Regions from separate parts of the Pukyongiella litopenaei genome, predicted to be linked through region 2. Evidence: riboswitches for the same ligand, from Rfam matches in the RefSeq annotation. Region 2 holds a riboswitch; the other holds the start of a gene.
The links. Region 2 has a riboswitch for cobalamin ahead of C6Y53_RS00195 (TonB-dependent receptor plug domain-containing protein). Riboswitches for the same ligand answer to the same signal wherever they lie in the genome.

Region 1: it holds a riboswitch for cobalamin, as region 2 does, so the genes downstream of both, nrdH (glutaredoxin-like protein NrdH) here and C6Y53_RS00195 (TonB-dependent receptor plug domain-containing protein) in region 2, are expected to answer to the same signal.

Annotation. Positions count from the first base shown of each region.
Region 1 is NZ_CP027665.1:3,540,630-3,556,388, reverse strand. It holds gene C6Y53_RS17405 (helix-turn-helix transcriptional regulator) at 1-260, opposite strand, end outside; gene C6Y53_RS17400 (HNH endonuclease signature motif containing protein) at 768-1,367, shown strand; gene C6Y53_RS17395 (hypothetical protein) at 1,418-2,281, opposite strand; cobalamin riboswitch at 2,785-2,975, shown strand; gene nrdH (glutaredoxin-like protein NrdH) at 3,072-3,293, shown strand; gene nrdI (class Ib ribonucleoside-diphosphate reductase assembly flavoprotein NrdI) at 3,298-3,714, shown strand; gene nrdE (class 1b ribonucleoside-diphosphate reductase subunit alpha) at 3,696-5,828, shown strand; gene nrdF (class 1b ribonucleoside-diphosphate reductase subunit beta) at 5,836-6,816, shown strand; tRNA gene C6Y53_RS17370 (tRNA-Leu) at 6,881-6,965, opposite strand; gene C6Y53_RS17365 (tetratricopeptide repeat protein) at 7,036-7,602, opposite strand; gene C6Y53_RS17360 (Lrp/AsnC family transcriptional regulator) at 7,668-8,159, opposite strand; gene putA (bifunctional proline dehydrogenase/L-glutamate gamma-semialdehyde dehydrogenase PutA) at 8,289-11,702, shown strand; gene C6Y53_RS17350 (rhomboid family intramembrane serine protease) at 11,902-12,651, shown strand; gene C6Y53_RS17345 (Lrp/AsnC family transcriptional regulator) at 12,680-13,141, opposite strand; gene C6Y53_RS17340 (indolepyruvate ferredoxin oxidoreductase family protein) at 13,293-15,759, shown strand, end outside.
Region 2 is NZ_CP027665.1:28,074-43,832, reverse strand. It holds gene C6Y53_RS00240 (sensor histidine kinase) at 1-950, shown strand, start outside; gene C6Y53_RS00235 (FliM/FliN family flagellar motor switch protein) at 1,012-2,130, shown strand; gene C6Y53_RS00230 (protein tyrosine phosphatase family protein) at 2,237-2,662, opposite strand; gene C6Y53_RS00225 (hypothetical protein) at 2,974-3,204, shown strand; gene C6Y53_RS00220 (hypothetical protein) at 3,217-3,435, opposite strand; gene C6Y53_RS00215 (adenosylcobinamide amidohydrolase) at 3,501-4,172, opposite strand; gene C6Y53_RS00210 (ABC transporter ATP-binding protein) at 4,169-4,927, opposite strand; gene C6Y53_RS00205 (FecCD family ABC transporter permease) at 4,924-5,904, opposite strand; gene C6Y53_RS00200 (ABC transporter substrate-binding protein) at 5,901-6,761, opposite strand; gene C6Y53_RS00195 (TonB-dependent receptor plug domain-containing protein) at 6,748-8,586, opposite strand; cobalamin riboswitch at 8,712-8,917, opposite strand; gene C6Y53_RS00190 (DUF2312 domain-containing protein) at 9,042-9,299, shown strand; gene modC (molybdenum ABC transporter ATP-binding protein) at 9,333-10,418, opposite strand; gene modB (molybdate ABC transporter permease subunit) at 10,415-11,113, opposite strand; gene modA (molybdate ABC transporter substrate-binding protein) at 11,175-11,969, opposite strand; gene C6Y53_RS00170 (hypothetical protein) at 11,978-12,844, opposite strand; gene C6Y53_RS00165 (thioredoxin family protein) at 12,935-13,492, opposite strand; gene C6Y53_RS00160 (amidohydrolase family protein) at 13,510-14,802, opposite strand; gene C6Y53_RS00155 (ABC transporter permease) at 14,802-15,716, opposite strand; gene C6Y53_RS00150 (ABC transporter permease) at 15,720-15,759, opposite strand, start outside.

The DNA.
Region 1 (15,759 bases), 380 kb from region 2:
GCCATCTGCTCACCGACCGGGTCATCCAGATCCCCCCAGCCTTTCAAAAGGCCGAGCGCCTGCAAAACAGCAACGTAGGTGCCGATCTTGACTGCGGGGTTGCCGCTTTCGATCTTGGCGACGGTCTGCCGCGTTGTGCCAGCACGCTGCGCAACAATTTCAGCGGTCAATTTGCGGCGCAGTCGCGCAACACGAATGTTTTTCCCAAGTGTCACGAGCTCTTTACGTGCCGCTCTAGGCATTTTGATCGGAACAGCCATAAAGATACCTCCAGAGAACACTAAGCTGATATAAGTTAAGCTGAGAATACATTAATGTCAATTTTCACCGCTTAACCTGACGATCCAACACCCCAGCTCGCACCACGACTTATGTTATCTCAACATAACATTGAGAGAATTAAGGTTACCAGTACGAAACATGGCCTCGTTACCTCACCGCACTCATACAACGCGTCTGCTTGAACGAAACGATTGCGTTGCCTTCCTTCGGAAGTCACGCCTGCAGCCACGCAACGCGCACCTCCTCTGGAGTCACCACCTTTGATGCGGTCAAGTCCTCGATCTGCCGGTTCGTGATGTAGAGGCATAGGGGATGGCGCGCGCCTCATGCGGAGCGAGCATGGCAAGTCTAGCTGCGGAAAGTTAGTTGCATCTTTTTCAAGCTCCGCGAAATCTCAAGGCGTCACTGGCAATGGGAGATTACGACACCTAAGTTGAATTCAGGATTTTGAGAAACCACTGCAAGCCAATTCGGAGAAAATTCAGATGCAAGACGTTGAGTACGTGAAATCCGTTCTGGCCAAAGAATACGAAACGTCTCATCCTCATGAGATTGAATATCCGAATTTAAGCGACGTGATTGATGGCAATGAGTTCGACTACCCCGCTGGAACTGTGTTTGGCGAAACACCGAACGGCAGCAAAAGCCCAGAGGGGCACGATTATCTCTGGTTTAAACACGGAGAGAAATCGATCCTCACGCATCGGTTCATTGTGGCAGTAGCCCTTGGCAAGTGGGTACCGAGAGATTTTGATGTGGACCACATCAACCATAATCCGTCAGACAATAGACCGGAAAATCTTCGCGTCGTCACTAGACGCGACAACAACGGAAATCGGCGCAGAGTTCGATTGTCTGAGCTTGCTGACCTCAATGAGGTTACTTCCAAGGTTGCTGATCGCAAAGCGAAGAAGACTCCAGAAATTCCGGAACCGCAAGAAGCGGTTGAAGACCCATTTGCCAAATTCCTGAACAGCGGTCCCGTAACTGAGCCTTTTTTCACCGGCGAAACGAAGCCTGCTGAACATAGCAACGGAACATGGCATAAAACAAACTTGGGGTCGTGGCATCTTAAATTCGAATGACGATTGTATCGCCAATTCGGTCGTAGAAAATAATAGCAAGAAACGCATTCTCAGACCTGCAACCCCGCAGCGCGAACCTGTTCAGGCGTCACCAACTTTGAAGCGATCAAATCCTCGATCTGCCGGTTGGTGATGTGGCGACACAAGGGATGGCGCTCGTGGATCCACTCGGCGAGGCTCGCACGGCCCTTGGCTTCGGCCGCTCGCGCCTTCTCTCGGTCCGCCTGTACCTGGGCAAGCCCCTTCTCCCAACGCCGCATCTTGAACCAGTTGTCTGAGAAGCAGACCTTGCTGCGCGTGTAGCCCTCGCTTTCCTTCGCATAGGCTTTGACCGCCTGAAGCAGGTCATCGAGCTCCACACCGGCTTTCACAGCCGCTGCGATCAGGCGCAGACTGGTCCGCCGGTCTCGGATCCTATCCTCGGGATAGGCCGCCAAGATCTTCTCAGATTCAAGATCTTCAACCTCCTCCGCCGCCTCGCGCTTGCGCGTAGGTGGTTTATGGATGGTTTTAGGATGGTTTGGGGTCCACCGTGAACCCCGTACCCCGTTCACCGTGGACCCCGTACCGGGTTCAGGCTGGACGGGGTTCACAGTGACCCCCGTCTCAATGTCGGGCTCAGCCGTGGGTTCGAGCGCGGCCACGCGCTCCAACGCAATCCGGTAAATGACGGTGTAACCGTTCTTGCACTGCCGCCGCCCTGTCTCAATCAGAATGCCTTCGCGCAGGAAGTCGATGATGGTGCGCTTGACCGTGCTCTCGCTGAGCTCTGTGTGGCGCTGGATCGTCCCCTTGGAACACCAGATGCCAGAGCCGTCATCGCTCGCTTTGTCGGCTAGGAACATGATGATCTGCTTGCGCGCGGCGCTGCCAAAGCGGCGCTCGGCGCATTCATTTGCGATGCGCCAGCTCATGATCTCACCGCCAATTGGGTTGAGGTCAGACCGGAAATGCCGTAGGTATCGGGGCGGAAATATTTTTCTATGCCGTTGAGGTGGGTGGCGGCCCCCTCAGCGGTTTTTCTTTGCCTTTTCGTCAGAGCAAGAGCCGGTGAAAAACCGTTTACTTGGGCCTCGTAACCTATTGAAAAGTGACCCTGAACGAAACAAGCACGTTTACAATTTTTCCCTTTGAAATCAGCAAAATTTTTCGGATTGCAAATCCGTGTACACCGGTTCGATTCCGGTACTCGCCTCCATCCCAAACGATCCCCCTGCAGAGTTCAGCCACTGGCATTTTGCCTCCGAATACTCAAATTCTGTTCTGCTCTCGTATTCAACCAGGGTCGGCGTTTCCGGTATTCGGCATACGTTGAGCGCTTCTCTGGTTGGGGCCTTTCATGCGCCAGCCCCGTGAGCGATCAAAAAAGAGTTCGGGAAAAGAACAACACGATATTGACAGATCTCGCGGCACGACATCTATATGGTGTAGCTTTGGTGCCCATGACCAACCACATGGGTGAAAAGGGAAACCGGTGTAAATCCGGTACTGCCCCCGCAACTGTAAGCGGCGAGCCGAGGTCCGAAACCACTGGTGCGCAGCACCGGGAAGGGGGCCGACGCGTCATAGCCGTGAAGTCAGGAGACCTGCCAGGGCGAGAGTGATGACGACCACGGGCGGTGGGCCCGGGCGCGCATATCGGTCGCCGCGGCGCCGGTGTCGTGGTCCATGCCCCCTGCCACAACAAGAGAAAAGGGACAGGCAATGACCATCACCGTCTATTCGAAACCGGCCTGCGTGCAGTGCACCGCAACCACCCGCGCCCTGGATGCCCGTGGCGTGAGTTACGAGATCGTCGACCTGACCCAGGATCCGGCGGCGATGGAACTGGTGCAGGGGCTGGGGTACCGGCAGGCCCCGGTGGTCATGGCGGGCGACGACCACTGGGCCGGGTTCCGCCCCGACATGATCGGCCGCCTGTCCTGAGCCCATGGCCGATCTGGTCTTTTTCTCGAGCGGATCGGGCAACACGCGGCGGTTCATCGAAAAGCTGGGCCTGCCGGCGAGCCGCATCCCGGTCCGCAGCGGCAACCCCCTGCCCCACATCGCCCGGCCATTCGTGCTGGTCTGCCCGACCTATGCCGATGGCCAGGGTCGGGGCGCGGTGCCCAGGCAGGTGATCCGCCTGCTGAACGACCCGGCCCGGCGGCGCCTGCTGCGAGGCGTCATCGCCAGCGGCAACCGCAATTTCGGCGCGACTTTCGCGCTCGCGGGCGATGTGATCGCCCGAAAATGCAACGTCCCGGTCCTGTATCGCTTCGAGTTGGCCGGGTTCGACACCGATATCGCCCGCGTGCGCGCCGGGCTCGACAAATTCCGGGGGACCGAATGCTTGATGCCCAGCTGACCAGCGATCTCGATTACCACGCGCTCAACGCGATGCTGAACCTCTATGACAAGGACGGCCGGATCCAGTTCGACGCCGACCGCATGGCGGCGCGGCAGTATTTCCTGCAGCATGTGAACCAGAACACCGTGTTCTTCCATTCGCTGGACGAGAAGCTCGGCTATCTCGTCGACGAGGGATATTACGAGCCCGAGGTCCTGGCCCGCTATGACCGGGCGTTCCTGCACCGGATATGGGAGGCCGCCTTTGCGCTGAAGTTCCGGTTTCCGACCTTTCTCGGCGCGTTCAAATACTACACCTCCTACACGCTCAAGACCCGCGACGGGCAGCGGTATCTCGAACGCTACGAGGACCGGGTCGTGATGGTGGCGCTGACGCTGGCGCGCGGCGATGAAACGCTGGCCATGCAGCTGATGACCGAGATCGTCGAGGGCCGGTTCCAGCCCGCCACGCCGACCTTCCTCAACGCCGGCAAAAAGGCGCGCGGGGAACTGGTGTCGTGTTTCCTGCTGCGGCTCGAGGACAACATGGAGAGCATCGGGCGCGGCATCAACTCGGCGCTGCAACTGTCCAAGCGCGGCGGCGGCGTCGCCCTGATGCTGACCAACATTCGCGAACACGGCGCCGCCATCAAGGGCATCGCCAACCAGTCCTCGGGCATCATCCCGGTGATGAAGCTGCTCGAGGACAGTTTCAGCTATGCCAACCAGCTGGGCGCGCGCCAGGGCGCCGGCGCGGTCTATCTGAACGCGCACCATCCCGACATCATGCGGTTCCTCGACACCAAACGCGAGAACGCGGACGAGAAGATCCGCATCAAGACGCTCAGCCTGGGCGTGGTGATCCCCGACATCACCTTCGAGCTGGCCAAGCGGAACGAGGACATGTACCTGTTTTCGCCCCATGACGTGGAAAAGGTCTATGGCTGCGCCTTTTCCGACATCTCGGTGACCGAGAAATATCACGAGATGGTGGACGACCCGCGCATCCACAAATCCAAGGTGGGCGCGCGGCAGTTCTTTCAGACCATCGCCGAGATCCAGTTCGAGAGCGGCTATCCCTATGTGATGTTCGAGGACACGGTGAACCGCGCCAACCCGATCGACGGACGCATCACCATGTCGAACCTGTGTTCGGAAATCCTGCAGGTGAACGAAGCGTCCGAGTTCAACGACGATCTCAGCTATGCCCATATGGGCACCGACATTTCCTGCAACCTGGGCAGCCTGAACATCGCCCGCAGCATGGATGGCGGCGACCTGGGGCAGACCGTGGAAACCGCGATCCGCGCCCTCAGCGCGGTCTCCGAGATGAGCGCGATCGACAGCGTGCCGTCGATCCGCAAGGGCAATGACGAAAGCCATGCGATCGGACTGGGCCAGATGAACCTGCACGGCTATCTCGCCCGCGAACACATCCACTACGGCAGCGCCGAGGCACTGGATTTCACCAATATCTATTTCTGCACGGTGCTGTATCACTGCCTGCGGGCATCGAACGCGCTGGCGCGGGAAAAGGGCGAAACCTTCAGCGGCTTCGAGCGGTCGAAATATGCCAACGGGTCGTTTTTCGACGCCTATGCGGATGTCGACTGGCAGCCCGAAACCGACCGGGTCCGGGCACTGTTCGACGAGGCCGGCATCGCGGTGCCGGGACGCGAGGACTGGGCCGCGCTGAAAGCGGCGGTGATGCGGGACGGGTTGTTCAACCGCAACCTCCAGGCGGTGCCGCCCACCGGGTCGATCAGCTATATCAACAACTCGACCAGTTCGATCCACCCGATCACGTCACGGATCGAGATCCGCAAGGAAGGCAAGATCGGCCGGGTCTACTACCCCGCGCCCTACATGACCAACGACAATCTCGACTATTACCGCGACGCCTATGAAATCGGTCCCGAGGCGATCATCGACACCTATGCCGCCGCCACCCGGCATGTGGACCAGGGCCTGTCGCTGACCCTGTTCTTCAAGGACACCGCCACCACCCGCGACATCAACCGGGCCCAGATCCATGCGTGGAAAAAGGGCATCAAGACCATCTACTACATCCGCCTGCGCCAGCTCGCCCTCGAGGGAACCGAGGTGCAGGGCTGTGTTTCGTGTTCCCTGTGAGGCTGCCATGAAAGACCTGACCCAACCGACCCGCCCCGTCCCCGCCGCCATCAACTGGAACCGGCTTCAGGACGACAAGGATCTCGAGATCTGGAACCGCCTGACGGTGAATTTCTGGCTGCCGGAAAAGGTGCCGCTGTCCAACGACATCCAGAGCTGGTCGCAACTGACCGCCGGGGAACAGACGCTGACGATCCGCGTGTTCACCGGGCTGACCCTGCTGGACACGATCCAGAACACCGTGGGCGCGCCGGCACTGTTGGAGGACGCGATCACGCCGCATGAAGAAGCTGTGCTGACCAACATCGCCTTCATGGAAGCGGTGCATGCCCGCAGCTATTCGTCGGTGTTTTCGACCCTCTGCCAGACGGCGGATGTGGACGAGGCCTTTCGCTGGTCGTCGGAAAACGAACACCTGCAGGCCAAATCGCGGCTGATCCTGGACGAATACGATGCAACCGGGCACCCGCTGCGGAAAAAGGTCGCCAGCGTGTTCCTCGAAAGCTTCCTGTTCTATTCGGGTTTCTATCTGCCGATGCACTGGTCGAGCCGGGCGAGGCTGACCAACACCGCCGACCTGATCCGGCTGATCATCCGCGACGAGGCGGTGCATGGCTATTATATCGGCTACAAGTTCCAGCGCGGGCTGGAAACCCTGCCCGAAAGCGAGCGGCAGGAGATCAAGGACTTTGCCTTTGCGCTGTTGTTCGACCTCTACGAGATCGAAAGCCGCTACACCGAGAGCCTCTATGACCCGCTCGGGCTGACCGAGGATGTGAAACATTTCCTGCACTACAATGCCAACAAGGCGTTGCAGAATCTGGGCTTCGAGGCGCTGTTTCCCGATGAAACCTGCCAGGTAAACCCCGCGATCATGTCCGCCCTGTCCCCCAACGCGGACGAGAACCACGATTTCTTCTCCGGTTCGGGGTCGTCCTATGTCATCGGCAAGGCAGTGGCGACGGAAGACGACGATTGGGATTTCTGATCGGCCCATCGGGCCGGCGACAGGAACCACCCTCAACGGGCCGGATACGGGTCTCGACAGGGCATGGTGCGGGCGGCGGGAGTCGAACCCGCACGGGCCAAGCCCTAGCGATTTTAAGTCGCTTGTGTCTACCGTTCCACCACGCCCGCGCCGCCCGGCCGGGACCGGGCAAGACGGGTCTAGCCGCCCGCGCGGCCAGGCGCAATCATCCGCATGTGATCAGATATCGTGTTCCTCGGGCGCCAGTGGCCCGCCCGGGGCGACCAGGCGGCGCTCCGGCAGCCAGGGGTTCAGCGCCAGCGCGCGGTCCAGGTCCCGTCGCGCCGCACCGGTCCGGCCCAGCGCCAGCAGCGTCAGCGCCCGCCCGGCAATGGCGGCGACGTGATCGGGCGACAGGGCGACGGCCCGGTCCAGGTCCGGCAGCGCACGGGAAAAATCCTGCCGCAGGTAGTTGACGAAGGCGCGCTGGTTGTAGCCTTCGGCATAGTCCGGGCAATAGGCGATCAGCGCATCGAACGCCTGCAAGGCGCCGAGGAAATTGTAACCCGACCGGTTGGTCATGCCGCGCTCCAGCAACGCCTGCGCGTGATCGTCGGGGGCATCCGCCCACAGCGCCCACATGTCGGGAACCAGCCGTTGCGCCTCGGCCTCGGTCCCGGCGCGCCGCGCCTGCTCCAGCAACCCGGCCAGCGCCGCGCCGTGATCGGGCGCGGGCGGACAGCCCGCCGCGGCCGCGCCGGAAAACCCGGCGGCGGCCAGACCCAGCATGAAAACGATCCGGCGCATGGTCCCATGCTGCGGCATCGGCGCGCCGGGTCAAATCACATTGTTGCGCGGCCCCTCGCCCGCAGCTATCCGCCCCAGTCGTCGGGCGGGCCCAGCGCGCCCTCTTCCTTGATCGCCTGCATCGCCACATAGGTCGAGGTCGACGCCACATGCGGCAGGGTCGAGATCTTTTCGGCCAGCACCCGGCGATAGGCGTTCATCGACCGTGTCCGGACCTTCATCAGGTAATCGAAATTGCCGGCGATCAGATGCGCCTGCTCGATCTCGCCGATCCGGGCCACCGCGGCATTGAAACCCGCCAGCGCCTTTTCGCTGGTATCGCGCAGCCGCACCTCGACAAAGGCGACGTGATCCAGCCCCAGCCGGATCGGATCGACCAGAGCCCGGTAGCCGGTGATGATGCCGCTCGTCTCCAGCCGCCGCAGCCGCGCCTGCGTGGGGGATTTCGACAGCCCGATCCGGCGGGCGAGATCGGCGATGGATATCCGGCCTTCCTCGGACAGCACCCTGACGATCGCGCGGTCGAACTCGTCCATGTCCCTGCCGTCCATTTGCATCGTCATATGCCGATATCCCTGCCCCATTGAATTGCGGTAACGCGAAATTCGGGCCGTTGTCCCGATCTCTTCGCGATATACTGCCCGAAACACCTGCCCCGATTCAATCGCCAGATCACGAGGTTCGCCATGACCGCAGACACCGCCCTGCCCCTGCGTTTTCGCATCGATGCCGGCACCTATGCCGACGAAGACCGGGTGATCGCGGACCTGATCGCGCAGGCCGGCCTGTCGGCCCGGGACCGGGCCGCGATCTGCACCGCCGGCGCGGATCTCGTGCGCGCCATCCGCGACCAGACCGCCCCGGGCCTGATGGAGGTGTTCCTGGCCGAATACGGCCTGTCCACCGATGAGGGCGTGGCGCTGATGTGCCTGGCCGAGGCGCTGCTGCGGGTGCCCGATGCCGACACCATAGACGCGCTGATCGAGGACAAGATCGCCCCGTCCGACTGGGGCCGCCACCTGGGCCATTCCACCTCGTCGCTGGTCAATGCCTCGACCTGGGCGCTGATGCTGACCGGCAAGGTGCTGGCCGATGACGCGCCCGGCCCGGTCGGCCACCTGCGCGGCGCGATCAAGCGGCTGGGCGAACCGGTGATCCGCACCGCCGTGGGCCGCGCGATGAAGGAAATGGGCCGCCAGTTCGTGTTGGGCGAAGACATAACGGCGGCGATGACGCGCGCCGCCGGCATGGAGGCCAAGGGCTATACCTATTCCTACGACATGCTGGGCGAAGCGGCGCGGACCGAGGCCGACGCGGCGCGCTATCACCTGGCCTATTCCCGCGCCATCACCGCCATCGCGGCGGCCTGCACATCGAACGACATCCGCGTCAATCCGGGCATCTCGGTCAAGCTCTCGGCGCTTTACCCGCGCTACGAAGTCGCCCAGCGCGACCGGGTGATGTCGGATCTGGTGCCGCGCCTGCGGTCGCTGGCGCTGCTGGCGAAATCGGCACGCATGGGGCTGAATGTCGACGCCGAGGAAGCGGACCGGCTGGCACTGTCGCTCGAGGTGATCGACGCCGTGATGGGCGAACCGGCGCTGGCCGGCTGGGACGGGTTCGGCATCGTGGTGCAGGCCTATGGCCCCCGCGCGGGCATCGTGATCGACGAACTTCATGCGATGGCCAACCGCCATGACCGCAGGATCATGATACGGCTGGTCAAGGGCGCCTACTGGGATACCGAAATCAAGCGGGCGCAGGTCGCGGGCATGGACGGCTTTCCGGTCTTTACGCGCAAGCCCGCGACCGACATCTCCTACATTGCCAATGCCCGCAAACTGCTGGGCATGACCGACCGGATCTATCCGCAATTCGCCACCCACAACGCGCATACGGTCGCCGCGATCCTGCACATGGCGGGCGAACAGCCCTACGAATTCCAGCGCCTGCACGGCATGGGCGAAAGCCTGCACCGGATCGTCAGGGACCGCGAAAACACCCGCTGCCGCATCTATGCCCCGGTGGGCGCCCATCGCGACCTGCTGGCCTACCTGGTCCGGCGGCTGCTGGAAAACGGCGCCAATTCGTCCTTCGTCAACCAGATCGTCGACGAAAACGTGCCCGCCGAAACCGTTGCGGCGGACCCGTTCGAAACGATCCGCGCCGATGCCCCGGCCATTCCCGCCGGCACCGCCATGTTCGCGCCGGAACGGCCCAATTCACGCGGCTTCGACCTGGCCCACGCGCCGACCCTGGCCGTGATCGAGGCGGCCCGCGCGCCGTTTCGGGATCATCGCTGGCAGGCCGCGCCGCTGCTGGCGCGAAAGGCAACCCCCGCCCCCGAAGAAACCGTCGCCAACCCGGCCAATGCGGCCGACAGCCCCGGCGCGGTCGCACCCACCTCGGCCACGGATATCGAAACCGCTTTGGCCGCCGCGCGACCCTGGGGTGACAGCGCCGCCGATCGCGGCGCCGCGCTGAACCGGGCCGCCGATCTCTACGAGGACAGCTTCGGCGAGATCTTCGCCCTGCTCGCCCGCGAGGCCGGCAAGAGCCTGCCCGACGCCGTCGCCGAACTGCGCGAGGCGGTGGATTTCCTGCGCTACTACGCCGCCCGAATTCCCGACGCGGATCCGGCCGGGCTGTTCACCTGCATCAGCCCGTGGAACTTTCCGCTGGCGATCTTCACCGGCCAGATTGCCGCTGCGCTGGCCACCGGCAACGCGGTGCTGGCAAAACCGGCGGAACAGACGCCGCTGATCGCATCGCTGGCGGTGTCGCTGCTGCATCGCGCCGGCGTGCCGCGCACCGCGCTGCAACTGCTGCCCGGCGGCGGCGTGGTCGGCGCGGCGCTGACCTCGGATTACCGCGTCGGCGGCGTGGCCTTCACCGGCTCGACCGAAACCGCGCTGAAGATCCGCGCCGCGATGGCCGAACACCTCGCCCCCGGCGCGCCGCTGGTGGCCGAAACCGGCGGGCTGAATGCGATGATCGTCGATTCGACCGCGCTGCCGGAACAGGCGGTGCAGTCGATCGTCGAAAGCGCGTTCCAGTCGGCGGGCCAACGCTGCTCGGCGCTGCGCTGCCTCTATGTGCAGGAGGATATCGCCGACGATCTTCTGGCCATGCTCGGGGGCGCGATGGACGCGCTGCATATGGGCGACCCGTGGGACCTGGCCACCGATTGCGGCCCCGTCATCGACGACGACGCCCGCGCGGGCATCGCGGCGCATGTGGATGCGGCTCGGGCCGAAAACCGGGTGCTCAAGGAATTGCGCGCGCCCGCCAGCGGCACCTTCATCGCGCCAACGCTGATCGAACTGCCCGGGATCGCGGCGCTGGAGCGGGAAATCTTCGGCCCGGTCCTGCATGTGGTCCGGTTCGGATCCGCCGATCTGGACCGGGTGATCGACGACATCAACGCCACCGGCTACGGGCTCACCTTCGGGCTGCACACGCGCATCGACGACCGGGTGCAGCATGTGACCGACCGGGTGCATGCGGGCAACCTCTATGTGAACCGCAACCAGATCGGCGCCATCGTCGGCAGCCAGCCCTTCGGCGGCGAAGGCCTGTCGGGCACCGGCCCCAAGGCGGGCGGCCCGCATTACATGGCGCGGTTCTGCGCCCCCGACCGGCAGGCGGCGGTGGACGGCTGGACCGGCCCCGCAACCGGCCGGCCGGAGCCCGCCGGCACGCCGGCGCCGCCCGAAACCCGGTCCCTGCCCGGCCCCACCGGCGAATCGAACCGCATGACCGTGACCCCGCGCGCGCCGCTGCTCTGCCTCGGTCCCGGCCCGCAAACCGTGCGCGCGCAGGCCGCGGCGGTGCAATTGGCGGGCGGCGTCGCACTCTGCCCCGATGGCGAGATCGCGCCGGATGAACTCACCGGGTTCGACGGGATCGCGGGGGTTCTCTGGTGGGGCGACGCCGATCGCGGGCGCGCCATCGAACAGGCCCTGGCCACGCGCACCGGACCGATCCTGCCGCTGATCCCCGGCAAACCCGATCCGGCCCGGGTGATGGGCGAACGGCATCTGTGCATCGACACCACCGCCGCCGGCGGCAACGCGGCACTGCTGGGCGGCGCGGCCTGAGCAGCGCATCGCGGCCTCTGCCCTGATAATGAACCACGGGCATCACCAACGCCCATCGGCCGGGACGACAGACCACCGTCCCTGCTTCATCTTGCCCGATAAACTCCGGGGAGCGCGAGGGGCTGGCCCCTCGCTCCGGCGGCCGGTCCGGGTGCGCCGCCCTTGACCCCGCGCCGCATCCGGCCCAGCCTGTCGCCAGATGCTGCCGATCCGCGATCATAACCCGTCAGGACGCACGCCCGTCGTCGTCTACGCGCTGATGGCCACGAATATCCTCGTGTTCCTGTCCTATTTCGGGATCATGGACGATCCGCACTATTTCAGCCGCCTCATGTTCGACTGGGCGCTGATCCCGGCGCGGGTGGCGCAGGGCGACGGCGCCTATACGCTGATCACCTCGACCTTCCTGCATGGCGGGTTCCTGCATCTGGCGGGCAACATGCTGTTCCTGTGGATCTTCGGCGACAACCTCGAGGACGAGATGGGCCACGGACCCTTCCTGCTCTTCTATCTCGCCTGCGGGCTGGGGGCCGGGCTGATCCATGTGGCCGCCGGGCCCGGTTCGATGGTGCCGACCGTGGGCGCCTCGGGCGCGATCGCGGGCGTCATGGGCGGCTACATGCTGCTGTTCCCGCGTGCCCGCGTCGATATCTTCATCTTCCTGGTGATCCTGATCCGCATCATCCCGGTCCCGTCCTGGGTGATGCTGGGCGTCTGGCTGGGCCTGCAGGTGATGGGCGGCATCGGCACCGATCCCGATGCGGGCGGCGTGGCCTACTGGGCCCATGCCGGGGGATTTGCCGTGGGGCTGATACTGACCCTGCCGCTGTGGCTGCGCCGGGGCGGCGCGGCATTCTGGAACCGCACCCACGGGCACCCCCCGCATGCCGAACACCGCTATCGCATCGCCACGACCCGTATCCCCCGAGTACCCCGGTCCCGGAGATAGGACACCGCCCCCGCATCACCCCGCCGCATCACCCCACGGGCACTTCGGTGGTGTGCTTTACCCGCCGCATGGCAAAGATGGTCGAAGTGCCGGCGACCGCCTCATGTTCCAGCACATGTTTCATCAGGATCGCCTCGAGATCGGCCATGTCCCGCACCAGCAGGTGCAGCAGGTAATCCCATTCGCCCGAGATCTTGTAGACCTCGACGATGGTCGGTTCCTGTTCCATCGACCGCTGGAAATCCTGCCGCGACCGGGCATCCTGCGATTTCATCCGCACCTGGCAGAACACGTCCATCGAACGGCCCACGGCGGCCGGATCGACCAGCCTCACCTGCGGTCCGAGAATGCCGCGATCCTCGAGCCCGCGGATCCTTCGCCAGCAGGTGGCGGCAGAGGTTCCGACCGCCTCGGCCAGGTCCGCGACGCTTCTGGAGGCATCCCGCTGCAGGACTGACAGGATTCTCTGGTCCAGACCGGATATCGTCATGCGCTCGTTCACCTCTCACCCCAATATGAAACATTCATTTCAACTCTAGGCGAGCCCCGTCGCGGATTGAAGAGACTGGCTCAGCATTATGCTACTATTCTCCCAGATCAGCGTTCGGAACTCGCCCAGGCGCGACCCCAGGAGGACCGGCATGACGGATCAGACCCCTGTTCTGAGAGATTACGACCTGCTCGACCGTTACACGCGCCGGCAGGGCCGGGTGTTCCTGACCGGGACACAGGCGATCGTGCGCATCGCGCTGGACCAGGCGCGGCGCGACCGCGACCGCGGCCTGGACACGCGCGGCTATGTATCGGGCTATCGCGGATCGCCGGTGGGCGGGATCGACCTCGAAATCGAGCGGCACCGCGCCATCGTCGAAGAGGCCGGGATCGAGTTCCTGCCCGCCGTCAACGAAGAATTCGGCGCGACCCAGATGATCGGCACCCAGCAGGTCGAGACCGATCCCGACAAGATCTGCGCGGCGGTGTTCGGGCTGTGGTATGGCAAGGGGCCCGGTGTCGACCGCGCGTCGGATGCGCTGAAACACGGCAATGCCTACGGGTCATCGCCCACCGGCGGGGTCCTGGTGGTCGCGGGCGACGATCACGGCTGCGTCTCGTCCTCGATGCCGCATCAATCCGACGTGGCGTTCATGAATTTCTTCATGCCCACGCTCAACCCCGCCAACGTGGCCGAGTTCCTGCCCTTCGCCGAATGGGGCTATGCGCTGTCGCGGTTCTCGGGCATGTGGGTCGGGTTCAAGGCGATCTCGGAAACGGTGGAATCGGGCATGTCCTTCGACCTGCCGCCCGACCGCGATTTCGTCGCCCCCGATTTCACACCCCCCGCCGACGGGCTGCATTACCGCTGGCCCGACCTGCCCGGCCCGCAGATCGAGGAACGGATGGAGGCCAAGAAGAACGCGGTGCTGGCCTTTGCCCGCGCCAACCCGATCGACCGGGTGGAATGGGGCCATGATGACGCGCAGTTCGGCATCGTGACCACCGGCAAATCCCATCTCGACGTGCTCGAGGCGCTGCGGCTGCTGGGCATCGACCGGGCAACCGCCGCCGACCTGGGCATCGACATCTACAAGGTCGGCATGGTCTGGCCGCTGGAGGATGTCGGCGCGCTGAAATTTGCCAGCAACAAGCAGGAACTCCTGGTCATCGAGGAAAAGCGCGGCATCATCGAAAGCCAGCTCAAGGAATATTTCTACGACTTTCCCGGCCACAAGCCCGAACGCATGGTCGGCAAGCGCGACGAACATGGCGAACGGCTGGTGCCCTGGACGCATGAACTGGGCGCCGTGATGCTGGCGCGGATCATCGCCGCCCGGCTGGACCTGAATTTCCCCGGGCTGCACCTGTCGGACAAGGCCGCCGCGATCATCCCGCCGTCCCGGCCCATCACCGTCGCCGGGGCCACCCGCACCCCGTATTTCTGTTCGGGCTGTCCGCATAACACGTCAACCAAAGTGCCCGAGGGCAGCGAGGCCATGGCCGGGATCGGCTGTCATTTCATGGCCAGCTGGATGAACCGCAATACCACCTCGCTGATCCAGATGGGCGGCGAAGGGGTCAACTGGGTGTCGCGGTCGAAATTCAACGGCAACAGGCACATCTTCCAGAATCTCGGCGAAGGCACCTATTACCATTCGGGCATCCTGGCGGTGCGGCAGGCCATCGCCGCCGGCACCAACATCACCTACAAGATCCTGTTCAACGATGCCGTCGCCATGACCGGCGGGCAGGTCGTGGACGGCCCGATCAGCGTGCCGGCCATCGCCAATACGCTGGTTTCGGAAGGTGCGAAACAGGTGGTGGTCGTCTCCGACCGGCCCGAACAGTTCGACAAGGCCGATTTTCCGCCGGGCGTCCGTATCGAACACCGCCGCGACATGGACCCCATCCAGCGCGAGCTGCGCGACATTCCCGGCACCACCGTGCTGATCTATCAGCAGACCTGCGCAACCGAGAAGCGCCGCCTGCGCAAGCGTGGCAGGATGGAGGATCCAAAGAAATTCGCCGTCATCAATCCGCTGGTCTGCGAAGGCTGCGGCGATTGCTCGGTGGAATCGAACTGCCTGAGCGTCGAGCCATTGGAAACCGAGTTCGGGCGGAAACGCCGCATCAACCTGAATTCCTGCAACAAGGATTTCACCTGCCTGAACGGGTTCTGCCCCAGCTTCGTGACCGTCGAGGGCGCCAGCCTGAAAAAACCGGGCGCGTCCGAAAACCGGGTCGCGCTCGACACCCTGCGGGCCAGCCTGCCCGACCCGGCCCTGCCCGGGCTCGACACCCCCTGGGATATCCTGGTGACCGGCGTCGGCGGCACCGGTGTCGTCACCGTCGGCCAGCTGATCGCGATGGCCGCCAACCTGGAGCAGAAAGGCGCAAGCGTTCTGGATTTCATGGGGTTTGCCCAGAAATTCGGGCCGGTTCTGAGCTATATCCGCATGTCGGAAACCGAGGCCGGGGTGAACCAGGCCCGGATCGAACCCAGTTCCGCCGATGCGCTGATCGGCTGCGATCTGGTGGTCAGCTCGTCGCCCAAGGCAAGCCTCACCTATCGCGCCGGCGTCACCCGCGCGGTGGTCAACACCGCCGTGATGC
Region 2 (15,759 bases):
GCCGGTTGCCCGAACCCACGCCGGCCTTTCTGGAACGGCTGGAACGGGAACTGGCCGGTTCGGTGGGCGCGGCGACGGCCCACGCGATGGTGGGCCAGATCGTCGGCGGATCGTCGGTGTCGGTCGAGGATCTGCTGGCGGTGGCCGACGAAAGCGCCCAGCTGCTGGAATATTCCAGCCAGCTCGAGGCGAAATCCGCCGAGCTTGCGCGCACCGCGGCACAGCTGCGCGAAGCGAATGCCAAGCTCACGCAGATATCGGAACAGAAAGACGCCTTTCTCAGCCAGGTCAGCCATGAACTGCGCACGCCGATGACCTCGATCCGGGCGTTTTCCGAGATCCTGCGCGACGCCGAGGAACTGGTGCCGCAGGACAAGATCCGCTACGCCGCCATCATCCACGGCGAGGCGCTGCGCCTGACACGGCTGCTGGACGACCTGCTGGACCTGTCGGTGCTGGAAAGCGGCCGGGTCAATCTGAACCTGCGTGACGGCACCCTGGCCGACGTGCTCGATCGCGCGGTGGCGTCGGCGCTGGCGGGTGCGGGCGACGGGTTGCAGGTGATCCGCGACCCGGCGCGGGAAACCGCGCTTCTGCACACCGATCTCGACCGGCTGGCGCAGGTGTTCATCAACCTGATTTCCAATGCCCAGAAATACTGCGATGCCGAATCGCCGCAACTGGAGGTTTCGGTGCGCCGGCGCGGCGGCTGGCTGGTGGTGGATTTCCTCGACAATGGCAGCGGGGTGCCGCAGCCCACGCAGGCGACCGTGTTCGAGAAATTCGTCCGCGCCGGGGGCGAAAAGGCCGGCGGCGCGGGACTGGGACTGGCGATCTGCCGCGAGATCATGCAGCGGCTGGGCGGTCATATCTCCTATCTGCCGGCGCGCACGGGCGGCGCGTTCCGGGTCGAACTGCCCGTTGCCGAGATCTCGGAGGCGGCGGGGTAAAGACAATCGTAACCTGGCTGCCGTTAACTGCCCCCTGAAAAGGGTAACAGTGGCCAAGACAGTGACGGGACCGGATCAGACGGTGTTGCGGCACAAGCTCGCATCGGGACGCGAGGACGCGAACGGCGCCCGGCCGGGCGCGCGGTCGGCCCTGCGCGCATTGCGGCTGGCTATCGCCCGCGCTGCCGAAGAGGTGCTGGATCTGCGGCTCTCGGTGATCGGGGCGACCCAGTGGAGGGGCGCGTCGGACGGGCTGGACGGGCGTCTTGGCGGCAACCCGCTGCTGATCATGCTCGACGGGCCGGGTGGGGCGCCCGGCGCGGTGGCACTGGATCCGGGGCTGGTGACCGCGCTGATCCAGCACCAGACCATGGGGCGGGTCATCGGGGGCGATGCGCCGGACCGTATCTTTACCGCCACCGACGCGGCGCTGGCCGAGCCGCTGATTGCCGCCGTGATGTCACGGCTGCCGGACCTGGCCGACGACGCCCGCGACCGGGCCTGTCTCACCGGTTTCCGGCCGGGTGTCTGGGTCGATTCGGCTGAAAGCCTGGCGCTGGCGCTGGACGGTTGTGACTGCCGGCTGTTCGAGATGAAGCTCGACCTGGCCGGCGGTGCGGGGCAGGGGGCGCTTTCGCTGGTCCTGCCGGAGGCGGATACACGGCAGGGTTCCGACCCCGCCGAAACGGATCGCGCGGACATGGCCACCGCGCTCGGCGCGGCGCGGGCCGATCTGACCGCGGTGCTGTGCCGGATGCGGATGCCGCTCGATGCGCTGAGACGGCTGGCACCGGGCGATCTGCTGCCGCTGGCGGGATACCGGCTGGACCGCACCGGTCTTTACGGGATCGACGGGCAACTGGTTGCCAGCGGCCGGCTCGGGCAGGCGGGCGGGGTGCGGGCGATCCGGATCGGCGCGCCCTCGATGCAGGATGCGGAACCGGTGCCATATGGCCCCGGCAAAATCGGTGCGCCCGCCCGGCACCCGGATCAGCCTGTCAGCGTGCCGGTCACCGAGGTTCTGCCACCCGATCCTGCGCGGGATGAGGCCCGCACCGAAAGCGGGGCGCCGGGAACAGCCGCGCGGGACGATGACGATACGCTGGCCGATCTCAGCCCCGAAGACGCGATGCGCGAGATCACGCATCTGGCCGGCCTGCCGTCACCGGAACCGTCCTAAACGGTTCGGGAAGTCGCGACCGGCCGGACCCATCCTGCAGGCCGCAATGTCAGGCGATCAGCTATGGGTCGCTCACCGCTTGCCTTGGGGCGCATGCGGCGCTGTTTCAGCGCCGTGCCAGCGCTTCCAGCGTCGGGCGCAGGTGGTCCAACGCATATCCGGCCGCCTGCGTGGCGGCGAGGATGTCATCGACGGGCATCCGTCCCGCCTGTCCCAGCGCCCAGGCAATCGTGCAACGGGTGCCCGAAGCGCAATAGGCCAGCACCGGGCCTTCGGCCTCGTCGACCAGCGCCGTCTGGCGCGCGATATTGTCCGGCGTCATCGTCTGCTGGGTCAGGTCGAGCTGCGCAAAGCCCAGCCCCGCCGCCTCGGCGGCCGCGCGAACCTGCGCGGCATGCAGCTCGGGCGGGTTCTCGGCGTCGGGCCGGTTGCAGATGATCAGCGTGAACCCCTGCGCGGCGAGGTCGGGGATATCCTGCGGCGTGATCTGTGGCGAAACGTGATAGCGGGGGGTTACGATCCGGATGTCCATGCTCATGCCTATGCCGCGCGACGGCCCCTGTCCAGCCGCCACCGGGACGGGCCCGGACGCGCCCGGGCGTGGCGACACGGTCGAGATCACGGCGAGGTTGCCGCGCCCGTCATCGCCGGCGGGGTTGACCTGTGTCAATGTTCGGTGCCGAGAATGCTGATTAGGTAATCAGGAAGGGCGTAAGTGATGTGGTAACCGGCAAACTTGCGCTGGTGAGCGTGCACCGTGGCGGTTACCGGTTCCGCAGCGTCTTTCAACTGTTACCGTCACGGTGCATCCTTGGGTTGCAGGGATCGTCGATGGGGGGAGCCATGACTGTTAAAAGCCTGACTGACAAGAACCTGATTGCCGCCGCAGAAACCCTGGAACGCCGAATCGCCGGGGCGGATGCCCGGTCGCGGCTGGCGTTGCAGCCGGTGTTTTCCCATGCTCTGGAGCTGCTGAAGGCCGATGGTCAGCGCGTGCCGAGGCGGATGAAACGGCTGGACGCGGCGCTGATCGACGAAGTGATCGAGGCGCGATTCGACAACATGCCCGTGTAGCGGGCCGCGGGATCAGCCCAGCATGATCCCGATCACGACCAGCATCAGCCCCATCACCGACAGGAACAGCGCGCCGGTGTTCAGCGGCATGGTCGATTGCATCACCGCGCGCAGGTCTTCTTCCCGAAGCCCGGCGCGCTTTGCGCGCGCCACCCTCAGGATACACCAGACCAGCCCGGCCAGCCCGGCCAGCGTCACGACGGTTCCGATCCAGATCATGGCATCAAACATGGGCGCGCTCCTGTCATTGCGGCCCGCGCATAGGCCATCGCGGAGAATGGCGCAAGCGTCGCGCGTCAGCCCCGGCGGGTGGGTCCAGCCCCGGCCGGGCGGCGGTCGCGCTCCATCCAGACCCGCGCGGCGGTTCCGATCGCGTCGAGCACCGCGCGGCCCGTGGCTTCGCCGGCGGCGGTGTGCAGCCCCGCATAGGGCATGTCGCCGGCAGGGGCCGCGACCGCGATGCAATCGGTCCCGGTCCCGGTTGCGCATCCCGTCGGCAGCATGAGACCGGTGCCGATGATGGCCGTCGTGCGGGCCTGCGCCACGATCGACACGGTTTCGATCAGCGCCGCATCGGTCAGCGGCTGCGACAGGACCAGCGCGACGTTGATCGTGCCCCAGTCCGTGCCGCTCCGGTCCACGCGCGTCCCGATCCGTTCCGCATTGGACAGGCCCACCGTCGCGACGCAATGCGCGGTCACGCCGTCGACGCGGGCCTGCGCCTGTTCGAAACGGTCGAGATTGCGCGAGGTCAGCATGGTCACCGCATCGCCGCGCCCGCGTGCCGTCACCTCGTCGGCGAGCCAGCCGGTCACGTCCAGGCCGGGGGGCAGGTCGGCATTGCGCACCTCCCGCCACAGGATGTGGCGGGCCTCGACCAGGCCGGGGCGATGCACCGCCCAGCTCAGCACCCGGTGGGGCGTGCCGAGATCCAGCTCAAGCCAGGGCCGGACGAGCCGGGCGCTCACCGGACCACCTCCATCGGCTGGAATACGGGGCCGTCGCGGGTTTCCTCGTAATAGGCGGTGACGCCGAACACCTCGCGCACATTGCCGGGGGTCAGCACCTGCGCGGGCGGGCCATCGGCGACCAGCCCTCCGTCCCTGAGCATCAGCAGCCGGGTGCAGTGACGGGCGGCCAGGCCGAGATCGTGCAGCGAGACCAGCACCGAACGCCCTTCGGCGGCCAGGTCGGCAAAGACCTGCATCGTGGCGATCTGGCTGGCCGGGTCCAGACCGGCGATGGGTTCGTCGGCGATCAAGAACGGCGTGTCCTGCGCCAACGCCCGGGCGATCAGCACGCGCGCCTGTTCACCGCCCGACAGGCGCGTGGCGGTGCGGTTGCGCAGCGGCGTCAGCCCCATCCGGTCGATGGCCGCATCGATGGCGGCGCGGTCATCGCCGCGCAGCCGCGTGCCGCGCGGCAGGTGCGGCAGCCGTCCGAGCGCGATCACCGTTTCCACCGAGACCGGCCAGGCGATTTCGCGCGATTGCGGCATCCAGGCGGCGGTGCGGGCACGGGCGGCGGCGTCGCTGTCGGCCAGCGACGATGCGCCCTCGGCCGCCAGCAGGCCCAGCGCCGCGCGCATCAGGGTCGTCTTGCCCGCGCCGTTCGGCCCGATCAGGCCAACGCATTCGCCCGGACCGATCGTCAGCGACACCGCGTCGAGCACGCGGCGCCCCCGGCGGGTCAGGGACAGTCCGGAAAGGGTGAGCAGGCTCATGCCACCTCCCGCCGCGTCTTGTAGATCAGGTGCAGGAACAGCGGCGCGCCGACCAGCGCCATCAGCACGCCCAGTTTCAGGTCGCGGTCGGGCAGCAGCACGCGCACGGCGACATCCGCCGCCAGCACCATCGCCGCGCCGCCGAGCGCCGAAGCCCAGAGCAAGGCCGACGGCCGCGCCCCCACGAGCGGGCGCAGCAGGTGCGGCACGACCAGCCCGACGAACCCGATCGCGCCGGCCACGGCGGTGGCCGCCCCCACGCAACAGGCGGTCCCGACCACCAGCACCAGCCGCAACCGCTCGGGCCGCACGCCCAGCGCGGCGGCGGCGTCCTCGCCCAGCGTCAGCGCGTCCAGCCCGCGCCCGAGGCTGGCGAGAAGCCCCCAGCCGATCAGGGTGAACGGCAAGGCCAGCCAGACATGGCCAAAGCTGCGATCCGCCAGCGAACCCATCATCCAGAACACGATATCGGCGGCGGCAAAGGGATTGGGCGACAGGTTCAGCGCCAGCGAGGTCAGCGCCGAGGCCAGCGCCGAGATGGCGATGCCGGCCAGGATCAGCGTGATCGAGGCGCCGCGCGGTCCGGCCAGCGCCAGGATCAGCAGCACCGCCAGTACCGCCATCGCCAGCGCCGCCAGCGGCAGCGCCAGCGGAAAGGCCAGCGCCAGCCCGGTCTGGAGTGCCAGCACCGCCCCCAGCGCGGCCGCGCCCGAGATGCCGATCAGGCCCGGCTCGGCCAACGGGTTGCGCAGATAGCCCTGCATCGCGGCCCCCGACAGCCCCAGCGATGCGCCGATCATCGCGGCCAGCAACGCGCGCGGCAGGCGGATCTCACGCATCACCACCGACAGCGGCGTGCCGTCATCGCGCAGCAGCGCCGCCAGCGATTGCAGCGGACCGGCGCTGGCAAAGCCGGTGACGAGCGACAGGGTGAACAGCGCCGCGCACAGCGCGATCAGGAAAACGGCGAGCCTCATTCCCCTGCCTCCAGCGACAGGCGCAGATCGCGCATGGCGCGGACCGCCTTCAGCACCCCCGGCGTGCCGCAGATCCAGTCGCGGTCGGTCAGCGTTCCCGCGATCCGGGTGCCGTCCAGCGCCTGCAGCGCCGGATGGGCCAGCACCTCTTCGGCACGGGCCTGACCGGGATAGTCGCGGCCGCGCACGATCACGTCGGGCGCCAGCAGCAGCAACCGTTCCAGCGGCAGCGTGCCGCCACGGGCCAGCCCGGCCTCGTCGGCGACATTGTCGAAACCGGCCGCGCCGAGGATGTCTCCGGCCAGCGATTGCGCCCCCGACGTGTAGCCGTTGACATAGTAGAGCGCCGCGCGCGGGCGGTGCCGGGGCGGGCGTGACAGCTCGGCCAGTTCGCGCTCGAAGGCGTCGATCGCCGCGGCTGCGGCGTCTTCGCGGCCCAGCGCCGCGCCCATCTGCGCGAGCAGGCGCGGCACGTCCGCCAGCCGCTGCGCCGGTGCGAACAGTTCGACCCGCAGCCCCAGGTCGCGCAGCGTCTGCACCGTGGCGGCGGCGGTGAAAGTGCCAGCCAGCACCAGGTCGGGGTTCAGCAGGAACACCTCTTCGGCCCCCGATCCGTTGACCGGATAGGCGCTGGCCGTTTCGGCCATGGCCGAGCTTGCCGGGTCATGGGCCAGCCGCGACACCGATACCAGCTGGCCGGGCGCGGCGAGCGACAGGGCAAGCTGGTCGGTGCACAGATTGACCGAAACCACCCGCTGGGGCGGCGCGGCATAGGCGGCCGCGCCGGTTGATGCCCCGGTCGAAAACCAGGTCATCCCCAGCGCGGCCAGCGCCGGTACCAGCCTAGAAGGCCGCACGCAGCCCCACATAGAACCCGCGGCCGGGCGCGTTGTAGCCGGCCGAGGTCTGGTATTGCTCGTCAAAGATGTTCTCGATCCGCAGATAGGCATCGGCGGTGTCCGAGAGCGCGTAGCTGATGGTGGCGTCGGTGACGGTGTAGTCGTCCATCACCGTGCCGAATTCATCGGGCCGGTCGGCGACGTGATGCACGGCCAGGTCGCCTTCCCAACGCTCCGCGAAGGTGGTGGCGAGGCCGAACACGAAATCATGCCCCGGCACCCGCAGCAGCCGGTTGCCATTGGCGTCGACCGCGTCGGTATAGGTGTAGTTGGAATAGACCGAGAAGCTATCCGACAGCACCCAAGCCCCGGACAGTTCCACGCCCTGCGAGGTCGAGGTGCCCGGAACCTGCTGATACTGGCCGGTGAAGGGCTGCGGGAAGCTGGTCAGGGTCACGAACTGGATCAGGTTGTCGATCTCGGTATGGAACGCAGTCGCCTTGACAAAGGACCCGCGGCCGAACTGCTGTTCGACGCCCAGCTCGAAACTGGCGCTTTCCTCGGGTTGCAGGTTGGGATTGCCATAGAGCGTGTGGTTGAGTTCATAGAGCGACGGCGCGCGGAACCCGGTGGCGGCGACCGCGCGAATGATGGTGTTTTCAGCCGGGCGCCAGGCTGCGGCCAGCCGCCCCGACAGGTTGCCGCCGAACTCCGAATGGTCGTCCCAGCGCAGCGACGCGGACAGGTCAAGGCTGTCATTGGGGGCATAGAGCGCTTCGGCAAAGATACCGGTCATGTCGGCATCGCCGCTGTCGACGCCGGACACGAATTCCTCGCGTTCCCAGTCACCGCCAAAGGTGAATTGCAGCGCCTGCGAGACATCCCAGACGCCGGTATAGTCGAGCCGCTTGCGAGTGCCGTCGAACGGCGTGTCGAACCCGTTGGACGAACTCACCCGGTCGTTGTTGTAATAGGTGCCCGAGAATGTATGCGTGACCGCGCCGGTCGCCAGTTCGGCAAAGGCGCGCAGGGCACGGGTCTTGGTGGTGTTGGTTTCGTCAAAGGGCGGCACGCCGTCGCCGCCGAACTCGTCGAAATCGCCTTCGGAGTTCAGCGCATATCCGGTGACGCCCAGGGTCAGCGTGTCGGTGGCCATGATATCGGCCGAGAAATTCAGCTGCGTGCCTTCATAGCCATCGGGTTCGGTCCCGGCGGCCTTGGACGAAAACCCGTCCGTCTGCACCCGGCTCATGCTGAAAGACAGCCCGCCGCGTTCGCCTTCGGTGGTCACGTTGAACCCGGCGCGATAGGTGTCATAGGTGCCGCCCTCGAGGCCGAAGCGCAGGACCGTGCCGGGTTCTCCGGTGCGCTGGTCCGACGACATGTTGATCACGCCGGCCACCGCGCGCGACCCGTAGACCGAGGAACTGGAGCCTTTCAGAACCTCCACGCGCGACAGGCCCGCGTTGGTCATGCCGGCCCAGTTGAACTGGACCTGGCTCGATGCCGGGTCGGTGATGTCGATGCCATCCATCAGGACCTTGACGTATTTGCCGTCCAGCCCGCGCACCCGCACGGTGGTGGTCGAACCCAGCCCGCCATTGCTGCTGGCCGATACGCCGGGCAGCAGCGACAGCCGGTCGGCCAGTGCGGTTTCGCTGGATTGTCTTAGTTCGTGGTCGGTCACCACATCGACGGTGGCGCCGGTGCGCTCAAGCGGTATCGGCGTGCCCGCCTTGTTCGCGTAAACCGAAATCTCGCCCAGATGCAGCGGATCTTCGGCCAAGGCCGGCGCCGCGACGGCAAGCGCGATCGCGGATGCGGTGGAAAACAGTCTGGTCATGTCTTTGGCCCTTTCCTGGTGCCGTTTCGGAGAGTTTGGAAAGGCCGGCGGCGCTTCCGCAAACGGTGGTCTGGATGTCACCATTGCGGTTTATGCGCCGCCCATACCAATGCACCCCGCACCGGATGAAGGTGATCGCGCCGGCAGGTCTCCTGACTTGCGGGTCACAGCGCGGGACCGTCCTTCCCGGACCAGGATGGTCCAGTGGTTCGTTCGGGCCGCGCTCACCGCCTACAGTTGCGGGGGCAGTCGCGGAGTTGGCCATTGCCGGCCGCACCGCGTTCCCTTTAACGGCGACTCGCATCGCCGAACCAGAGCGGCACTCGAATAGGACGCATTGCGCAACGGATCAAGCGGCGATGCGTCGATCATGGGGCAATCGTGTCTTGCAGGACCGGCGGCGGGGCGGTATCCGGCAGGCTCCGTCCCAGATCGAGCAATTCAAGGAACCGTCCATGACCGATACCGTGACCGATGCCACCTATAGCGTGACCGCCGGTGAACTGCGCAGCTTCATCGAGCGGGTCGAACGGCTCGAGGCCGAAAAGAAGGACATCGCCGAGCAGCAGAAAGAGGTGATGGCCGAGGCCAAGGCACGCGGCTATGACACCAAGGTCATGCGCAAGATCATCGCCCTGCGCAAGCGCGACGCCAATGACATCGCCGAGGAAGAGGCGGTTCTGGAACTCTACAAGGAAGCGTTGGGCATGTAATGTGCCGGGCGCGGGCGGACCGGCGGGGCAGGGTCAGCCGGTTCCGACATCCATCCGCGCCACCGATACCGATTTGACCAGCGCATAGACCCGTTCGCCGGGCGCCAGCGCCAGCGCCGTCGCCGAGCGGCGGGTGACGCGGGCCAGCAGGCGGTCATCGCCGCAGCGCAGCCCGACCATCATGCCGGGGCCCTCGCCGCCGCGCAGTTCGGTCACCTCGCAGGCCAGCACGTTCAGCGCGGACTGCTCACGCGGTTCCGGGCGCGACAGGATCACGTCACGGGCCAGGATACGCACGCGCGTCGGCGTGCCCGGCGCACTGTCGATCGCGGGCAAGAACAGCCGCCCCCCCGAAAACGCCAGTTCGGTCAGCCCGTCCTCGTGATGGAGCGCGACGGTCGCGGGCAGCACCGCGCCCGCGTCACGCAGCCCGATCTGGCGGACCGTGGCCGGGTCGGACAGCACCCGTTCGGCGGGGCCGGTCCGGGCGACATGGCCATCCTCCAGCACCACCACGGTCGTTGCCAGCCTCGCCACCTCGGGCACCGAATGGCTGACATAGAGGATCGGAATGCCGGTGCTGTCCCGAAGCCGTTCGAGATAGGGCAGGATCTCGGCCTTGCGGGCGGCGTCGAGCGCCGCGAGGGGTTCGTCCATCAGCAAGATGCGCGGCCGCGACAGCAGCGCCCGTCCGATGGCGACCCGCTGCTTTTCACCCCCCGACAAGGCGCCGGGTCGCCGGTCCAGCAGCGCGCCGATGCCCAGGAGCGCACAGACCTCGTCGAGCGACGGCCCGTTGCCCGGCGGGGCGAACCGGGCACCATAGGTCAGGTTGCGCCGCACCGACATATGCGGAAACAGCCGCGCGTCCTGGAACACATAGCCCAGCCGGCGGCGGTGCGGGGGCAGGTCGATGCCCGCATCGGCATCGAACAGGGTCTGGCCATGCAGCTCGATCCGTCCGCCCCGTGGCGTCAGCAGCCCGGCCACGGCGTTGACCACCGTGGTCTTGCCGCTGCCCGAGCGGCCGAACAGGGCGGTGATCCCGCCGGGGGCTTCGAAACCGATCTGCAGGTTCAGCCCGCCCTGGCGATGGGTGATGTCAACCGTCAGGCTCATTCCCCGGCCACCCGTTTCGCCGCCCGCCGCGCCAGCACCTCGGAGGCCGCCAGCGCCGCCAGCGCCACCACCACCGAGATCGCCACCAGCCGCAGGGCCGGGGCTTCGGCGCCGGGCACCTGCAGGAAGGTGTAGATCGCCGAAGGCAGCGTCTGGGTCTGGCCGGGGATGTTCGAGACGAAGGTGATGGTCGCGCCGAATTCGCCGATCGCCTTGGCAAATCCCAGCACCGCGCCCGCGATCAGCCCCGGCGCGATCAGGGGCAGGGTAACGGTGGCGAAGACCTGTATCCGCGACGCGCCCAGCGTCGCCGCGGCCTGTTCCAGTTTCGGGTCGACGGCCTCGATCGCCAGCCGGATCGCGCGCACCATCAGCGGAAAGGCCATGATCGACGCCGCCAGCACCGCGCCGGTCCAGCGAAAGGCCAGCACCAGGCCGAACGTGTCCTCCAGCCAGCCGCCCACCGGCCCGCGCCGGCCAAAGGTCATCAGCAGCAGGTAGCCGGTGACCACCGGTGGCAGGATCAGCGGCAGATGCACCAGCCCGTTGAGCAATTCGCGCCCCCGGAACCGCCCCCGCGCCAGCGCATAAGCGACCAGCACGCCGGGGGGCAGGCTCAGCACCGTTGCCCAGAACGACACTTTCAGCGACAGCGCCAGCGCCTGCCACTCGGCGGGACCGAGCCAGCCGCTCACCGGCGGATGCCCCGCGCCATCCGCGACCTGGCCGGGCCGATCTGTCGAACCGCCCCGGGCGTCATTCCGTCCGGTCCGGCGATCCGAAACCGTGGCGATTCAGGATCTCCCGGCCTTCGGGACCGGTCAGGAACGCCAGGAACGCGCGTGCCGGGGGGGTGTCGAATTCGGCCAGCACCGCTGCCGGATAGCAGATCGGGGGGTGGCTGTCGGGAGGGAACCGGCCCAGCACCCGCACCCGCGGTTCGGCCAGCGCGTCCGTGGCATAGACGATGCCCAGCGGCGCCTCGCCCAAGGCCACCAGGCGCAGCGCGGCGCGGACATTGTCGGCCTGCGCGATGCGGTCCGCGACACTGTCCCAGACCCCCAGTGATTGCAGCGCCGCCCGCCCGTAGATCCCCGCCGGCACCGCGTCGACCAGCGCCATCGCCAGCCGTTCGCCACCCAGCGCCCCGGCCAGGTCAAAGCCCGGCCCGATCGTCAGTTCGCCCGCATATCCCGGCGCGGCGATCAGCACCAGGTCACCGGTGGCGATGTCGGCGCGGGTGCCGGGCGCGATCAGCCCCTCGGCCTCGAGCGTGTCCATCCAGGCGGTATTGGCGGACACGAACAGCGCCGCCGGCGCGCCCTGCATGATCTGCCGCGCCAGCGCCGAACTGCCGGCGAAGGACAGGAGCGGCGGTGTTTCCCCGGTCCCGGCGGCAAAACGCGCGGCGGCCTCGTCCAGCGCGGTTTTCATGCTGGCGGCGGCAAAAACGCCGAACGGTGCCTCCTGCGCCGTCGCGGACCCCAGGGGGACAAACGCAGCCACGGCGAGCGCCGCCGCCATCACCGCCGCGCGGCACGAACGGATCATGCGGCGGATCATGGTTCGATCAGCCGCAGGTTGGGGATTCGCGAAATCCGTTCCAGGTCTTCCTCGTAGGCCCATTGCATGTCCTCGATCAGTTCGGGGGACCAGCCGGGCAGGTGCAGTTCCTGCTCCAGCGCCTCGTTCAGCCCGTGGGCGAGGATGGTCTCGGTGATAAACGCGGGATCGGCGGGGCCGCCGCTCGCGCGCAGCGTGGCGAGGAATTCCTGCATCCCTTCGGGGCTGATCAGGTTGGTCAGCAGATCGAACGGACCCCTCACCTGCGTGTTGTCGGGCAGGCCGGCCAGGGCGCGGATGATCCGGCTCCAGATCAGGGGGGCATCCTCGTAGCACCAGACCGTGATCGGCAGATCGGGCAGCTGGTCGCGGACCCGGCCCAGCATGTCCGACCAGCGCATTTCGAGCGGGTTGACGCCGCCCATCACATCCGCCAGCCGGGTGTCGGGCGACGGCTCGACCAGCGTCGAGAGAAAGGTGACCGGCGCCCGCACGCTCATGAACATCTCCAGATCATGGTCGTGAAACAGCCGGGTCAGGTGCTTCATCCGTTCCGGCGCCTGCGGATAGAAATCGCCGTCGATCAGCGAATAGCGCGCCGAGCCGAAGAAATGCGGGTTCGACAGGATCACCCGGTTGGCGTTTTCATCGTCGAGAATGGCGTCGATCAGCACCTCGCCGGCATCCTCTGCCGGTGGCGCATGGCGCAGCGCGGCAAAGGTTTCCTTGAGCAGCACCCGGTATTTGCCCGGACCGGGCACGGAAATCCCGTTCGCGTGGAACTGCCGCGTGTTGCGCAGCAGGCTCTTCAGCAGCCGGTCAGCCTCGGTGAAATGCGCGCCGGTATGGATGATGACCTGCATGCGGTTTCCGGTAATCGTCTGCCTTTGCCCACGGCTAGCGGTTCTGCCCGGTTCAGTCAAACCGGACAGGCGCGCGCCCCGTGCCGGGGCTCAGCCGGTGGGTTTCCATTTGATCGAACAGCCGATGGACGGCACCTGTTCGGCCGGTCCGTGCCCGATTTCGGCGATCAGGCGCATCGCCTCGAACAGCTCGCGCGGGGCGCCCTCGGGCGGGGCGGTCCGGCCGCCCGCGTCGATGCGGCCGCGATACTGCAGGCCCAGATCCGCGTTGAAGCCGAAGAAATCCGGCGTGCAGGCCGCGCCCCAGGCGCGGGCCACCGACTGGTCGGCGTCGTGCAGATAGGGAAAGGGCAGGGATTCGGCGACCGCCAGGTCCTGCATCCTGGGGAAACTGTCGTCGGGATAGGCAATGGCATCGTTCGAACAGATCGCGGCCACGCCGATCCCGCGCGCCTTCAGGTCGCTTGCGTCGCGCTTGATCCGGTCCAGCGCCCCGATCACATAGGGGCAGTGGTTGCAGATGAACATCACCAGCGCCCCGTTCGGTCCGGCGATATCCGCCAGCGCGTAGGTCTTGCCATCGGTGCCGGGCAGGGTGAAACCGGGCGGCCTCCAGCCGAAATCGCAGATCGGTGCCGATGTTGCCATGTCGTTTCCTCCGCTCGTCAGCCGTTATGGGCCGGGTGGCGCCGGCGCAGCCGCCCGGGTCGTCCGGGACTTCCGGGCAGCGACAGCTGCGCCACGGCCCGCGGGGTTTCGGCGATCACCTTGCCGCGGGCGACCACGCAGAGCCTTGTGGCCCGCAGCCGCAGCGCCTCGATCGGGTTGCCCGCGTCCAGCACCACCAGCGATGCCGTTGCCCCCACGCGCAGCCCGTAATCCCGCACCCCGATGATGCGGGCATTGGTTTCGGTCACCATGTCGAAACAGCGTCGCATCTCGTCGGGGGCGCTCATCTGCGCCACATGCAGCCCCATGAAGGCCACGTCCAGCATATCGGCCGTGCCCAGCGAATACCACGGGTCGAGCACGCAGTCCTGTCCCCAGCCCACATCGATGCCCGCCGCCTGCATTTCCCTGACGCGGGTCAGTCCGCGCCGTTTCGGGAAACTGTCGTGCCGGCCCTGCAGCATGATGTTGATCAACGGGTTCGGAATCGCGGCGACCTGCGCCTCGGCGATCAGCGGCAACAGCTTGGACACATAATAATTGTCCATCGAGTGCATCGAGGTCAGGTGCGACCCGACCACGCGCCCTTGCAGGCCCAGCCGCCGGGTCTCATAGGCCAGTGTTTCGATATGGCGGCTCATCGGGTCGTCGGTTTCGTCGCAATGCATGTCCACCATCAGCCCGCGTTGGGCGGCGATTTCGCAGAGCGCGGTGACCGATCGCGCGCCGTCGGCCATGGTGCGTTCGAAATGCGGAATGCCGCCCACCACGTCGACGCCCATGTCGAGCGCGCGGATCGTGTTGTCCATCGCCGTCGGATCGCGAAACACGCCATCCTGCGGGAACGCGACCAGTTGCAGATCGATGTAATCGCGGACCTTTTCGCGCAACTCGAGCATCGCCTGCACGCCCAGCAGCCGGTCGTCGCAGGTATCCACATGCGACCGGATCGCCAGCAGGCCCATCGACGCGGCCCAGTCGCAGTATTCCAGCCCGCGCGCCACCATGTCGTCGATGGTGACGATCTCCTTCAACTCGCCCCAGAGCGCGATGCCTTCGAGCAGCGTTCCGGATGCATTGATGCGCGGGGTGCCGTAGGACAGGGTGGCGTCCATGTGGAAATGCGGGTCCACGAAGGGGGGCGACACCAGGTCGCCGGTGGCGTCGATCACCCGGCCTGCCGCGGCGGTGTCCAGATTGTCGACCGCGGCGATCCGGTCGCCGGTGATGCCGATATCGGCGCGGGTGCCGTCGGGCAGGGTGCCGCCCTTCACGATCAGGTCGAACATCAGCGTTCTCCTTTCTGGAACGGGATCATCAGCGCGGCGGGGACCTCTGCGCGGCGCGACATGATCACCAGCGCGAGGATCGACAGCAGGTAGGGCAGCATCAGGAACACCTGGTAGGGCACCTGTGCGCCCATCGGGGTCTGTTGCAGGCGGATCTGCAGCGCGTCGAACGCGGCGAACAGGATCGCGCCCAGGACCGCCTTGCCCGGTCGCCACGACCCGAACACGACCAGCGCGATGCAGACCCAGCCGCGCCCGTTCACCATCTCGAAGAAGAACGAGTTGAAGGCGCTCATGGTCAGGAACGCCCCGCCCACCGCCATCAGCCCCGAGCCGACCACCACCGCGCCCAGCCGCAGCCCGGTCACCGACAGGCCCTGGGCCGCCACGGCGGCGGGGTTGTCGCCGGCGGCGCGCAATGCCAGCCCCAGCGGCGTGCGATAGAGGGTCCAGGCCACGATCCCGGCCACGGCAAGGGCCGCGTAAGTCAGCGGCGTCTGCGCGAGGATGCCGGGCAGGGGCAGTGGCTGGAACGCCTCGATCCGGGGTGGCGACGACACTTCGGGCAGGGCCACGCGATAGGCATAATAGGTCGCCGAGGTCGCCAGCAGGGTGATGCCCAGCCCGACCACATGCTGGCTGAGACCGAACGGCACCGTCAGCACCCCGTGCAGCAGGCCGAACGCCATGCCGGTGAGCATCGCCACCGCGACGCCCGGCCACAGCCCCAGCCCCGCATAGACTGCGATCCAGCCGGCAAAGGCGCCGGCGACCATGATGCCCTCGATGCCCAGGTTCAACACACCCGCGCGTTCGCAGATCAACTCGCCCATGGTGGCAAAGATCAACGGCGAGGCGATCCGCAGCACGGCCGCCCAGAAACTGGCCGAAAGCAGGATATCGAACAGGTCCATGCCTCAGCCCCTTGCCACGCGATACCGGGTCAGCATCAGCGCC